Regions from separate parts of the Duganella sp. genome, predicted to be linked through region 2. Evidence: predicted binding sites of a transcription regulator. Region 2 holds the regulator's gene; the other holds the start of a gene.
The links. The regulator HrcA, encoded in region 2, represses chaperone genes, less so after heat shock. The targets are predictions, from matches to a motif close to TTAGCACTCNNNNNNNNNGAGTGCTAA.
Positions count from the first base shown of each region.

Region 1: the regulator HrcA is predicted to act here: its motif matches at 4,834-4,860, upstream of rpoH (RNA polymerase sigma factor RpoH).

Region 1 covers NZ_JBCNLB010000004.1:105,383-112,531, reverse strand. Annotated here, with positions in the region: gene ABDW57_RS10300 (MFS transporter) at 1-275, opposite strand, end outside; gene ABDW57_RS10295 (chalcone isomerase family protein) at 272-814, opposite strand; gene ABDW57_RS10290 (MerR family transcriptional regulator) at 1,031-1,975, shown strand; gene ftsY (signal recognition particle-docking protein FtsY) at 2,046-3,083, shown strand; gene ABDW57_RS10280 (ATP-binding cassette domain-containing protein) at 3,103-3,759, shown strand; gene ftsX (permease-like cell division protein FtsX) at 3,756-4,676, shown strand; gene rpoH (RNA polymerase sigma factor RpoH) at 4,925-5,806, shown strand; gene ABDW57_RS10265 (hypothetical protein) at 5,960-6,460, shown strand; gene ggt (gamma-glutamyltransferase) at 6,472-7,149, shown strand, end outside.
Region 2 covers NZ_JBCNLB010000001.1:108,807-115,955, reverse strand. Annotated here, with positions in the region: gene map (type I methionyl aminopeptidase) at 1-785, shown strand, start outside; gene ABDW57_RS00515 (barstar family protein) at 772-1,089, opposite strand; gene ABDW57_RS00510 (biopolymer transporter ExbD) at 1,090-1,515, opposite strand; gene ABDW57_RS00505 (MotA/TolQ/ExbB proton channel family protein) at 1,520-2,185, opposite strand; gene dapB (4-hydroxy-tetrahydrodipicolinate reductase) at 2,182-2,988, opposite strand; gene ABDW57_RS00495 (outer membrane protein assembly factor BamE) at 3,002-3,646, opposite strand; gene fur (ferric iron uptake transcriptional regulator) at 3,797-4,225, shown strand; gene hrcA (heat-inducible transcriptional repressor HrcA) at 4,312-5,328, opposite strand; gene ABDW57_RS00480 (HAD family hydrolase) at 5,369-6,076, opposite strand; gene ABDW57_RS00475 (metallophosphoesterase) at 6,134-7,149, shown strand, end outside.

The sequences.
Region 1 (7,149 bases), on a different contig from region 2:
GGATGAAACAACGCGCCATAGCCCAGCAGCAGCAGCGGCAAAGCCAGCGCCACAAAGCGCGCATAAGCGCCGCCGGAACGCGTGATCCACCAGCCCAGCAGCGGATCGATGAAGGCCGCGGCCGTGCGCGCCGCCAGCAGCACGCTGCCGATCACGGCCAGCGTCAGGCTGCCGCGCTGCGCATAAAACTGCGGCACATACACATAGATGGGCAGCGCCAGCATCGCCAGCGGCATGCCGAACAGACCATAGAACAACAGGCCGCGCGCGGTCACGGCCGGGCGGCTGCATCGCGCAGCAAGGCGGTGCGCAGCTTGGGCGCGCTGGTGGCGGGATCAAGCCAGATGCCAAAGAAGGCGCGCGCAAACGCCGGATCAGACACGGTGGCCAGCGGCTTGCCGTCGCGGTAGAAGCGCACGCCCTGCCCCGGCAGCAAGGCGCCGCCCAGCCGCGTGCCATCCTGCACGTCCGGGAAGATGGCCTTCATCTGCGCCAGCCAGGCGGCGCGCTGCGCTTCACTGCCGGCCTGGATGTGGGCCATTTGCTCCACGCTGGCTTCGGCAATCTTGCGGCCGTCCAGCGAACGCGCGTAGCGCAGCTCCAGCACCAACGGCGCCGCATCGTTGGCATAGCCCTGCGGCCCGACCCACAACTCGGCGGCATAAATCTTCAAGCCAAACCAGGTGTACACGCCCTGCCCGCTCAGGCGCGGCGCCGGCAATTCCTGCGCAACATAGGCCGGCGCTTCCGCCGCGTGCAAGGAAGCGCATAATAGAACGGTCAGCACACCGCTGATTGCAACAGTTGGCTTCATTATTTTTCACCAGGAAGAAATATTTTGTCCTAGACAAACGAGGGGTAAAGACGATATTCAGTTAAATAGTTCTGGATGTCAACTGTGTGTCTTAGACAAGGTCTTTACTGAAAGTTTTACGGGCTCAAACGCAACTTGCATGCGGTGTTTTCATACGAAAAACGCAGGTAGAATGCAGGGCGATTCACCGTGCACCTAAACCATGTGCCAACCCTAATGACAAACAAAGTCCCCTCACAAACAGTTCCTAGCACGATCAGCGACGTTGAGCGCGATACCGGCGTGGCGAAGGAAACCTTGCGCGTGTGGGAACGCCGTTACGACTTCCCGCAGCCCTTGCGCGACCCGAACGGCGAGCGGGTGTACCCGATCGAACAGGTGCACAAGCTGCGGCTGGTGAAACGCCTGATCGACCTCGGTTTTCGCCCCGGCAAAGTGATTCAATACAGCACCGACGAATTGCAGGCGCTGACCGGCAAGGCCACCGGCAAGAGCGGCAACCAGGCGCCGGCGCCGGAGCTGCAAACCTATCTCGATTTGTGCAAGAGCCATCAAATGGAAGCGCTGCGCCGCAAGCTGTCGCAGGCGCTGCTGATGATGGGTCTGAAGAGTTTCGTGATCGAGCTGGTGGCGCCGCTGACCACCCTGATCGGCGAAGCCTGGGCCGCCGGCCAACTGGCCACGTTTGAAGAGCATTTATATACCGAGTCGCTGACGGTGGTGATGCGCAGCGCGATTTTCGCCATGCCGCAAGCGAATGCCAGCAACATCGGCACGCCGCGCATCCTGCTGACCACCTTGCCGCAGGAACGTCATGGCCTGGGCTTGCTGATGGCCGAGGCCATGTGCGTGGCCGACGGCGCGCAATGCATTTCACTGGGCGTGCAGACGCCGCTGCTGGATATCGTGGAGGCAGCACGGGTGCAACGGGTGGACATCATCGCGCTGTCATTCTCGGTGGCGATGAATCCGCGCCAGGCGCTGGATGGCCTGGCGGAACTGCACATGCGCCTGGCCGGCTGCGCCGAGCTGTGGGCCGGCGGCAGCAACGCCGCGCTCAAGCGCCGCCGCCCCGCTTACGTGCGCGTGTTTGAACTGGCCGAACTGGCCGGCGCGATTGCCGAATGGCGCGCGCGCAACGCGGTGCTGTCGGCCGGCTGAGCACGGGGCGCGCCTGCGCTCTGGTAAAATAAGCAAAGTTTGTGCTGGCCAGCACCCCCACTTACACATCATGTTCAGTTTCTTCAAGAAAAAACCTGTCGCTCCCGAAGCGCCTGCGGCGCCTGTCGTCGCCCCTACTCCCGCCGCGCCTGCGGCGCCCGTCGCATCCGCCCCCCTGCCCGACCTGTTGCCGATTGAAGAGCCGGCGCAAAAGCAGTCGTGGATGTCGCGCCTGAAGGCCGGCCTGTCCAAAACTTCCAACAACCTGTCCATCCTGTTCGTCGGCGCCAGGATAGACGACGACCTGTACGATGAACTGGAAGCGGCCCTGCTGATGTCCGACGCCGGCGTCGACGCCACCACCTATCTGCTGGATGCGCTCAAGCGCAAGGTCAAGGAAGACAAGCTGCTGGACGCGGCCGCCGTCAAGGCCGCCCTCAAGCAACTGCTGATCGAACTGCTGACGCCGCTGCAGCGCCCGTTCGAACTGGGCCGCCACACCCCGACCGTGATGATGATTTCCGGCGTCAACGGCGCCGGCAAGACCACCACCATCGGCAAGCTGGCCAAGCATATGCAGACCCACGGCCAGTCGGTGCTGCTGGCCGCCGGCGACACCTTCCGTGCCGCCGCCCGCGAGCAACTGATGGTCTGGGGCCAGCGCAACAACATCACCGTGATTTCGCAAGCCTCGGGCGACCCGGCCGCCGTCTCGTTTGACGCCGTCCAGTCCGGCAAAGCCAAGGGCGTGGACGTGGTCATGGTCGACACCGCCGGCCGCCTGCCTACCCAGCTGCACCTGATGGAAGAACTGAAAAAAGTCCAGCGCGTGATCGGCAAGGGCATGGACGGCGCACCGCACGAAACGCTGCTGGTGATCGACGGCAATACCGGGCAAAATGCGCTGGCACAAGTGAAAGCCTTCGACGACGCCCTCAGGCTGACCGGCCTGGTGATCACCAAGCTGGACGGCACCGCCAAGGGCGGCGTGCTGGCGGCAATTGCGCGCGTGCGGCCGGTGCCGGTGTACTTCATCGGCGTGGGCGAAAAGATTGAAGACCTGCAGCCGTTCGTGGCTGCCGAATTTGTAGAAGCACTGCTTGGCTAATTCACCTCACCAGACCTCTATGATCGAATTCCGGAACGTCTCCAAACAATACTCTTCCGATGTGACGGCGCTGCGCGACGTGTCATTGACGGTCAATAAAGGCGAACTGGTTTTCCTCGCCGGCCCATCCGGCGCCGGCAAATCCACCCTGATGAAAATGATCGCCGCCATGGAGCGCCCCAGCTCCGGGCAGGTGATCGTCAACGGCCAGGACATCAGCCGCATCAAGCCGGTGGCGGTGCCCTTTCTGCGCCGCAACCTGGGGTTGATTTTCCAGCAGCAGCGCCTGCTGACCGACCGCAGCGTGCTGGCCAACGTCATGCTGCCGCTGCTGGTGACCGGCGCCGCCCACGGCCAGGCCGAACAGCGCGCCCGCGCCGCGCTCGATAAAGTCGGCCTGGGCGACCGCGCCGATGCGCAGCCGCTGGCCCTGTCGGGCGGCGAGCAGCAGCGGGTGTCGATCGCACGCGCCATCGTCAACCGGCCGCAGGTGATTCTGGCCGACGAGCCGACCGCCAACCTCGACCGCGCCAGCGCCAACAAGGTGCTGGAGGCGCTGAAAGCCTTCAACTCGGTCGGCGTCACCTGCCTGATTTCCAGCCACGACGAGGTGATGCTGGATGCCGCCGCGCGGGTCATCCATCTCAACCAGGGCCAGGTGGAGGTGGCGGCATGACGTACTGGTTCCGCCAACACCGCTACGCGCTGGCTGCCGCGCTGGTGCATCTGCGCCGCTCGCCGGGTGGTTTCCTGTTCAATATCCTGGTGGTGGCGATTGCGCTGGCCCTGCCCTTCATGGGCGTGACCCTGCTGGACAATGTGCGCCCGATGTCGGAAACGCTGTCGGTCGATCCGGAAATCAGCGTATTCCTGAAGCAGGACACGCCGCGCGAACAGGCCGAAGGCCTGGCCGTGCTGCTGCGCCAGACGGTGAAGGACAAGCAGGCCAAAATCATCTTCACCCCGCGCGAAAAAGCGCTGGATAACCTGAAGGACAAGAACGGCCTGGCCGACGTGCTGGCCACGCTGGGCGACAATCCGCTGCCGGACAGCTACGTGGTGAAACTGGACGCCTTCCGCAACGCCCAGGCCGGCGGCGACGTCGATGCGCTGGCCGGGCAGATCCGCGCTTTGGCCGGCGTCGATACGGTGCAGGTCGATTCGGCCTGGGTCAAGCGCCTGGCCGCGCTGCTGAATATTCTGCGCCTGGCGCTGCTGTTGCTGGCGGCCACGCTGGGCACGGTGGTGGTGGCGGTGATCTTCAACACCATCCGCCTGCAGGTGATGACCCAGCGCGAGGAAATCCTGGTGTCCAAGCTGATCGGCGCCACCGACAGCTTCATCCACCGTCCCTTCTATTACACCGGCGCCCTGCTGGGCCTGTGCGCCGGCGGGGTCGCCCTCGGCGCGGTGACGCTGGCGCTGCGCCCGCTGAACACCGCGATTGCCGAATTTGCCAGGTTATACGCCTCGGAATTCCAGCTGGCGCCGCTGCCGCCGCTGGCGGTGGCCGGCCTGCTGGCCCTGTCGGCCGGCCTCGGCCTGATCGGCGCCCGCCTCTCGGTCAAGCGCCATACCGCCCGCCTGAACTAATCCCCATGCCCGCTCCGTGCGTGCGCGCACGGAGCGGCGCTGCTGCCGGGCTTAGGATGTTTTTCATCGTTAAGCCAGACCTAAGATCCATCGCGCATTCTAATACAACAGAAATCTCCATAGTATTTTTGCTATGAAGCCCATAGAAATCGGATGATTGGCACTCATCGACAGAGAGTGCTAATATATGTTCGACAGAGTACGTTAGTGCTCATAAGCAATCTCAAGCGAAGGAAACGAAAATGACGATGATGTCCGTGGTACCTGCAAAAAACAGTGCTCTGGGACTCGGGTTTAGTGGCAACCTGGGGAACCTGGATGCCTATATTTCGGCCGTAAATCGCCTGCCGATGCTTACGCACGAAGAAGAAATCTCGCTGGCCAAGCGCCTCAAGGAGCAAGCCGACCTCGGCGCCGCCCAGCAGCTGGTGATGTCTCACCTGCGCCTGGTGGTCTCGATCGCGCGCGGCTATCTGGGCTACGGCCTGCCGCATGGCGACCTGATCCAGGAAGGCAATATCGGCCTGATGAAGGCGGTCAAGCGTTTCGACCCCGATCAGGGCGTGCGCCTGGTGTCGTACGCCATGCACTGGATCAAGGCCGAGATGCACGAATACATCCTGAAGAACTGGCGCCTGGTTAAAGTGGCCACCACCAAGGCCCAGCGCAAGCTGTTCTTCAACCTGCGCAGCCATAAGCAAGGCCTGGACGCCATGACCCCGGCCCAGATCGACCAGCTGGCCAAGACGCTGGACGTCAAGCGCGAGGAAGTGATCGAGATGGAAACCCGCCTGAGCGGCCGTGACATCGCGCTGGAATCGCCTACCGATGACGAAGACGACAAGTTCGCGCCGATCGCCTACCTGTCGTCCGAAGCGTCGGAGCCGACCCGCGTGCTGGAAGCCGAACAGGTGACCCGTCTGCAGTCGGAAGGTCTGGAAGAAGCGCTGGGCAAGCTGGACGCCCGCTCGCGCCGCATCATCGAAGCGCGCTGGCTGGCCAACGACGACGGTTCGGGCGCCACGCTGCACACGCTGGCGGACGAATTCGGCGTCTCGGCCGAGCGTATCCGCCAGATCGAGGCCGCCGCGCTGAAGAAAATGAAAGGCGCCCTGGCCGCCTACGTGTAAGCCGTCACCACTCTCCCCGGAATGCCGCCGGCGCCTGCGCCGCGCGGCATTTTTTTTACCCGTCCTTTGACATGGCGCTGATGGCGTGCCGTTCGTGCGCCGTCCGCGTGGTCTTTTTGTTAAGCTTGCTGGCAAAGGATGCAGGAGTCTCCGATGAAAACAACCATCTTGCGGCAGCTGATTGTGCTGCCGCTGCTGGTGGCCGTCATGGCCGCGCTGCACGCCTGTGGCAGCACCAGCAGCGTCGCCGGCGTCAAGCGCAGCAGTGCGCCGGCCGCCTTCACCCAAACCTATGTGCTGCGACAGGGGAGCAGCGTGATGATTACGCCGGCCGCCACCGCCAACGGCGGCGCCAGCGTGGCGCCGTCCGCTCCGGTGCTGCGGCTGGAACGGGTCAATGACAGCCGCTGCCGTGAGGGCGCGGTGTGCGTCTGGGCCGGCTACATCAGCTTCAGCTTCGCGCTGCAGCAGCCGGACGGCAGCGCCAGCAACTTTGTGCTGTCGGACAACATGCCCAACGGCACGCCCAGCGTGACGCGCAACGGCCTCAGTTTCACGCTGGCCGGCTTCACGCCGCAGCAGGCGCCGTCGAAAAATGAAACCACGCCGGATTATCAGGTAAGCTTAAAGGTGAGCAACATTAATCCACCTTAAACCTTGTCCACATGACCACCAGACTGCCGCGCACCGTACTCGTTTCCTCGATCCTGATTTCCCTGACGCTGCCGGCTGCCGCCAAGACCCCGGTTGCCACCGGCACCGGCGGCGCCGTGGCCACCATCAGCGAACCGGCTTCGCAAGCGGCCATCGCCATCCTGAACCAAGGCGGCAACGCGGTCGATGCGGCGGTGGCGGCCGCCGCCACGCTGGGCGTGACCGATCCGTTCAGCTGCGGCATCGGCGGCGGCGGTTTCATGGTGATTTACCTGGCCAAGGAAAAGCGCGTGATCACCATTGACCACCGCGAAACGGCGCCAGCCAGCTTTACGCCCACCGTGTTTTTGAAAGACGGCAAGGAACTCGATTTCGAGGAAGTGCTGGCCAGCGGCCGCTCGGTCGGCGTGCCAGGCACGGTGCGCGGCTGGCACGAGGCACTGGACCGCTATGGGTCGATGTCGTTCAAGCAGGTGCTGGCGCCGGCGATCAGGGTGGCCACGCAAGGGTTCAAGGTCAATGACAACTTCTCGCGCCTGGTGCAAGGCAACGAGGCCAAGTTTGCCAAATTTCCCGCCACGGCGGCGCTCTACCTGCGCAATGGCAAAGCCATCCCGGCCGGCACCATGCTGCGCAATCCGGACCTGGCCAAGGCTTACCGCGAGCTGGCGGCCGGCGGCGTCAAGGTT
Region 2 (7,149 bases):
CCCGCGTCGCCGCCCAGCTGGCGGCCGATGTCCTGACCATGATCGCTCCCCACGTCAAGCCGGGCGTGACCACGGCCTACCTCGACAAGCTGTGCAACGACTACATCGTCAACGTGCAGCAGGCGATCCCGGCCAACGTTGGCTACGGCGGCTTCCCGGCCACCGTGTGCAGCTCGGTCAACCACGTGGTGTGCCACGGCATTCCATCGGAAACCCAGGTGCTGAAAAACGGCGACATCATCAACATCGACGTGGCCGTCATCAAGGACGGCTGGCACGGCGACACCAGCCGCATGTACTACGTCGGCGAACCGTCCAAGCCCACCCGCAAGCTGGTGGAAACCACCTACGCCGCCATGTGGGCCGGCATCCGCGCCGTCAAGCCGAAGGCCACGCTGGGCGACGTCGGCTTCGCCATCCAGACCGTGGCAGAGAAAGCCGGCTACAGCGTGGTGCTGGATTACTGCGGCCACGGCATCGGCCAGGTCTACCACGAAGATCCGCAGGTGACGCACTATGGCCGACCAGGGCAGGGCATGGTGCTGAAGCCGGGCATGCTGTTCACCATCGAGCCGATGATCAACGCCGGCAAGGCCGCAACGAAAGAATTGAGCGACGGCTGGACCGTCGAGACGCGCGACAAATCCTTGTCGGCGCAATGGGAGCACATGGTACACGTCACCGAAACCGGCTTCGAGGTGCTGACGCTGGCGCCCGGCGAAACCGGCGCCAAGGCCAATATTCCGAACGCGGTGCCGGCCGGGGTAGAAATCAGCGCAGGGTAAGTTTGAGGGCCGGCTTTTCGCCGTAATCTTCGTAGCGCTCGTTCAGGCCGGCCACGCAGTAGGTGACTTCTTCCAGGATGTCGGGCTGCATGACCGCCGCGTCCTTGATGACGATGTCGAGTACCTCATTCGGCTTGAGCTTGTACTTGCTCATGCTATCGTCATCGCGCAGATAGCTCAGGCAATCGACCCAGGCATCCATGGTATTGCCGTAGCTGTCGGGAAAGCCCATCGCGGCCTTGCATTCGGCGTGGAAGCTGTCGAAATCCTTGATCGCTGCGCCGTTCAGTTCTGCGGTAGCCATTTATTTCTTCTCCTTGGGGTCCGTGACGAAGCCCAATTTCGTTAATCCATTGCTTTGCGCCGCGGCCATCACCTGCGCCACCACTTCGTAGCGGGTGTCCTTGTCGGCACGCAGCTGCAGTTCCGGTTGCGGGTCCAGTCTGGCCGCCTCGATCAGGCGCGACTCCAGCGCGTCCTTCTCCACCGGATCGTTATTCCAGAAAACCTGGCCCTTGGCGTCGATCGACAGCGTGACGGTCGCCGCCGGCGCCGTTTGCGCGGCCGGGGCCTGCGCCTTCGGCAGCTCGAGCTGCACCGAGCCGGTGAACATCGGCGCGGCAAGGATGAAAATCACCAGCAGCACCAGCATCACGTCCACCATCGGCGTGACGTTGATGTCGGCCATCGGGCCGGGATTGCGGTGGTGATTGAATGCGCCGAAGGCCATGATCTTACTTGGTCAGGTAAGCGTGCAGGTCGTGTGCGAAGGCGTCCAGCTCGGCCAGGGTCAGGCGATTGACGCGGTTGAAACCATTGTAGGCCAGCACTGCCGGAATCGCCACCGTCAGGCCGATCGCAGTCATCACCAGCGCCTCGCCCACCGGGCCGGCCACTTTATCGATCTGCACCGTGCCGTGCGAGGAGACATTGGCCAGCGCATGGTAAATGCCCCAGACAGTGCCCAGCAGGCCGACAAACGGCGCCGTGGCGCCGATCGACGCCAGCAGCGTCAGGCCGGCCTCAAGCCGGTTGGTAGAACGTTGTATCGCCGCGCGCAGCACGCGCGTGGCCTGCGCCGAGCGGTCCATCTCGCCGCCCAGCGACGGCCGGGCGGCAGCGGTCAGCTGCGCGGCGCCCTGCTGCGCCAGCGGCAGGAAAATCTGTTCAGGATCGGCCAGCGCCAGCGCGGCCACGCCGTCCTGCATGCTGGGCGCATCCCAGAAGGCCTGCACCGCCGGCGCGCTGCGACGGATGCGCCAGGACGCATAGGCCTTGGCCAGGATGAAGAACCAGCTGACCAGCGACATCGCCAGCAGCACAAACGCCACCGCATGGCTGATGGCGTCACCCTGCTCCCAGAAGCGGCTCAGGGTGAATTGGCTGGCCGCGGGATTCATTTGTCTTTGAGGCCCAGCACGTCATACATGTCGAACAGGCCGGTCGGCTTGTCGGCCAGGAAGCGGCAGGCGCGGATGGCGCCATGCGCGTAGGTGACGCGGCTGCTGGACTTGTGGCTGATCTCGATGCGCTCGCCGATGCCGGCAAACAGCACGGTGTGGTCGCCCACGATGTCGCCACCGCGGATGGTGGCAAAACCGATCGACGAGGGATCGCGCTCGCCGGTCACGCCTTCGCGCGCGAACACGCCGTGTTCCTTCAGGTCGCGGCCCAGCGCGTCGGCAATCACCTCGCCCATTTTCAGCGCGGTGCCGGACGGGGCATCGACCTTGAAGCGGTGGTGGGCTTCGATGATTTCGATGTCGTAGCCGGTGGACAGTGCCTTGGCGGCCTGCTCCAGCAGCTTCATGGTCACGTTGACGCCGACCGAGAAGTTGGGCGAGAACACGATGGCGGTTTTCTTTGCCGCTGCCGCGATCGCGGCCTTGCCGGCATCGTCAAAACCGGTGGTGCCGATCACCAGCTTGATGCCGTGCTCGGCGCAATATTTCAGGTGCTCGAGGGTCGCTTCCGGACGGGTGAAGTCGATCAGGTACTGCGCGCCCGCCAGGCCCTTGCTGAAGTCCGACTCCACCGGCACGCCGGCCGGCTTGCCGAGGAAGGCGGCGGCATCGGCCTGCTCCGAGCCGGCACGGTCCAGCGCGCCGGACAGGCGGGCGTCGTCCGCATTCTGCACGGCTTCGATCAGGATGCGGCCCATGCGGCCGCCGGCGCCGGCGATGGCGATGTTCATCTGGGTCATGCTCAAATCCTTGTTATTTCTTGTCGTTGCTGATCGTGACACCGACCGGCGAGGCAGCGGCCGGGTTGTCGGTGCCGGCCGGCAGCGGCGCGGTCGGGGCCGGCTTGGACAGCGCTGCCTCGATGGCCGCTTCCTTCTTGGCGTTCGGCGCCGGGCCGGCGATGCGGGCGATGTATTCTTTCTCGGTCGGCAGGTTGCCGCCTTCCCAGCGCTCCACCTTGCCATCCTTGTCAAAGAACACGATCACGCGGCTGGTGGTGATTTCGCCATTGCCCTTGGCCAGGCGGAAAGCATAATCCCAGCGGTTGCCGTGGAACGGATCGGTCAGCAGCGCGGTGCCGAAGATGAAGCGCACCTGGTCCTGCGTCATGCCGACTTTCAACTGCGACAACATCTCTTCCGATACGAAGTTGCCCTGCTGAATGTCCGGACGATACGGCGAGAAGAACCACATGAAACGTTGCAGTTTGGTAATAGTGGTGGTTTGCGCGCCCTTGCTGGCATCCAGCGTCGGCTCGCTGTCTTTCACCTCGGTCGATTTCTCGCCCAGCGTGGTTTTGGTCGCGCAGCCGCCCAGCGCCAGCGCGACGCAAACGGTCGCGGCGACAGGAGTAAAACGGTGCAACAAAGACTGCGAAAAAGCCTGGGTGACGCGCATAAATGTCCTCAATCTGGTCGAGCGGATGTGCCGAAAAACGCTATATCATAAAGCACCCGGCACGGGACGGGGCAAATCTTTGTAACCGGATTAGTCGGAGTACGGTAAACTAGCGGCTAGCTATCGCCAACCAATCTACGAGTCTCGACCATGGGTAACAATCCTACCGACCTGAAGGCCAGCGGCCTGAAAGCCACGCTGCCACGCATCAAAATCCTGGATATCTTCCAGAACAGCGAAGTGCGCCACCTGACCGCTGAGGACGTGTACAAGATCCTGCTGGCGGACAATATGGACGTCGGCCTGGCCACGGTGTACCGCGTGCTGACCCAGTTCGAGCAGGCTGGCCTGCTGAACCGCAACCACTTCGAAACCGGCAAGGCCATCTTCGAACTGAACGCCGGTTCGCACCACGACCACCTGGTGTGCGTGGACTGCGGCCGCGTGGAAGAGTTCTACGACGAATCGATCGAAGAGCGCCAGCATGCCATCGCCAAAGAGCGCGGCTTCAAGATTGCCGAGCACGCGCTGGCGATCTACGGCAACTGCACCAAAACCGCCTGCCCGCACCGCCCATAAAATTCGGGGTCAGCTCTGTCATTCGGACACGGGCTCAACAATTATATAGTTGAGCCCGTGTCCGAATGACAGAGCTGACCCCGAATTTAATTATGCGTCAGGGCGTTGGAAAGCAGCTTGGCGGTGATGTCGACGATCGGTATCACCCGCTCGTACGCCATCCGGGTCGGGCCGATCACGCCCAGGGTGCCGACGATCTTGCCGTTGGCGGTGTACGGCGCGGTCACCACGCTCATCTCATCCATCGGCACCAGGCTGGATTCACCGCCGATATAAATCTGCACCCCGCTGGCCTTGGACGACACGTCCAGCAACTGCATCAGGCCGGTCTTCTGCTCAAACATGTCAAACATCTGCCGCAGCGACGTCATGTTCGATGACAGGTCGCTGACCGACAGCAGGTTGCGCTCGCCAGCAATCACCATGTTGTCGGAATCGTCGGCCATGGCCTCGCTGCCCGCCTCCACCGCCACCTGCATCAGGCGCCCCATGTCGTCGCGCAGCTGGCGCAGCTCGGTCTGCAGGCGCGCGTGCACTTCGTCAAACGCCAGCCCGCCGTAATTCTGGTTGATGTAATTGGCCGATTGCACCAGCTGGGCCGGGCTGTAGTCGACGTCGGTCAGCAGCAGGCGGTTTTGCACGTCGCCGTTGGGCGCCACGATCACCAGCAGGATGCGCTTTTCGCCCAGGCGCAGGAACTCGATCTGCTGGAACACCGACTCGCGGCGCGGGCTCAGCACTACGCCGGCAAACTGCGACAGCGAGGACAGCATCTGCGCCGCATTGGTGATCATTTTCTGCGGCTGCGGCGATTGCAGGCGCAGCTGTGCGCCCACCGCCTGCTCGTCCAGCTGCTGCACCGTCAGCAGGGTATCGACAAAGATGCGGTAGCCGCGCGGCGTCGGCACCCGGCCGGCCGAGGTATGCGGACTGGCCACGTAACCCAGCTCTTCCAGGTCGGCCATGATGTTGCGGATGGTGGCCGGCGACAGCTCCAGCCCGGAAATTTTGGAAAGCGCACGCGACCCCACCGGCTGGCCGTCCGCGATATAGCGTTCCACCAGGGCCTTGAGCAGGGTTTGGGCACGATTGTCGAGTTGCATACTAAATATCGGTGTAAAAGTCCTGTTTATATTATGCACTTCAATGCGGCATCTGCCCACGTATCCAGTGGAGCAGTTCGTCAAACGTGGCGCAAATCGCATCCGGCGTCACGCCCGCTGCCAGGTGGGCGCTGCTGCCGTGGCGGTTCATCCAGACCGCGCGCAAGCCGGCCGCCTGGGCGCCCTGCACGTCCAGCCGCAGGTCGTCCCCCACGTACACCGCCTCCTCTGGCGCCACGCCCATCGCCGCGCAGGCGGCATGGAAGATGCCCGGGTCCGGCTTGGCGCGGCCAAACTGCGACGACGACAGCGCATACTCGAAATGGTGGTCCATGCCGATCACTTCAAGATCCGCGTTGCCGTTGGTGATCACGCCCAGCCGCAGCATGCCCTGCAGCAGCGGCAGCACCGGCAGCACATCGGCATACGGCACCACCAGGTTGCGCTGCACGGCAAAGTGCTGCATCGCGCCTTCGATATGGGCCGGGTCTTCGCCCAGTTCGGCAAACACCTCGGCCAGCGCCTCGCGCCGCAGGCGGTACAGGTCGGAGATCAGTTCTGGCCGGCGCGCCAGCAGCGCCATGCGGCGCACCCGCAGCTCGGCCACGCTGAAGGCCTGCGCCACTTTGGGCGCGCTCCCGGCCAGCCAGGCGTGCCAGCTGTCCTCGGCGGCCGCGATGACCGGGCCGATCGGCCACAGGGTATCGTCAAGGTCAAACAGCAGAGCGAGCGGACGGCGAGCAGTCATGGTGATGTAGGCAAATAAACACCATGGTAACATCAGGATTATTCCGCTGGAGATCCCGTGCTGTTACCCATCCTGAAACGCCTGGCCCCGGCCATGCTGCTGGCCGGCTGCGCCGCCACCAATCCGCTGCCGCCGCCTGACTTTACGTCCTATGTGGTGATCGGCGAATACGGCGCCGCCGTGGCGCGCGTGCTGATCGACGCGCCCACCTGCCCCGACATCGTGCTCAACCAGCGCAGCCAGCCGATGACGCTGCGCGCGCCGGCCCAGACCATCCCGCTGCGCACCACGCCGTCGGTGCCAGCCGATTCCAAAGCGGCCGACTTCCCGCTGCTGACCTGCGAAGCCATCCTGCCGGCCGGCACCAGCAGCGCCAGGGTGCTGGGCCGCGCGCTGCCGCTGCCCACGGCCGAACCGACCCGCATCGTGGTGATAGGCGACACCGGCTGCCGCCTGCAAAAGAGCAGCAACAGCTACCAGGCCTGCAACGACAAGGAACAATATCCGTTTGCCACCGTGGCCGCCCAGGCCGCCGCCTGGAAGCCGCAGCTGGTGATCCACGTTGGCGACTACCATTACCGCGAAAACGCCTGCCCCGAGGGCAACGCCGGCTGCGCCGGCAGTCCATGGGGCTATGGCTGGGATGCCTGGGACGAGGACTTCTTTGCACCGGGCGCCCGGCTGCTGGACGCCGCGCCGTGGGTGATGGCGCGCGGTAATCACGAAAACTGCCTGCGCGGCGGCCAGGGCTACTGGCGCTTCCTCGACCCGCGCCCGCTGCTCAAGGGCCGCGACTGCAACGCGGCGGCGGACGACGCTGTCGGCAACTACAGCGATCCCTACGCCATCCCGATCGGCCAGTCCACCCAGTTGCTGGTGCTGGACACCGCCAACACCACCTGGAAAGGCCTGAAGCCGGGCGACCTCGGCTACGACAAGTACCGCGATCTGTATCGCAAGCTGGACGCCCTGGCGCAGCAGGCGCCGCGCAACATCGGCATCAGCCACCATCCGCTGCTGGGCATGGGCGCCGACCGCAAGGCCGACGGCAGCATCGTGCTGCTGCCGGGCGA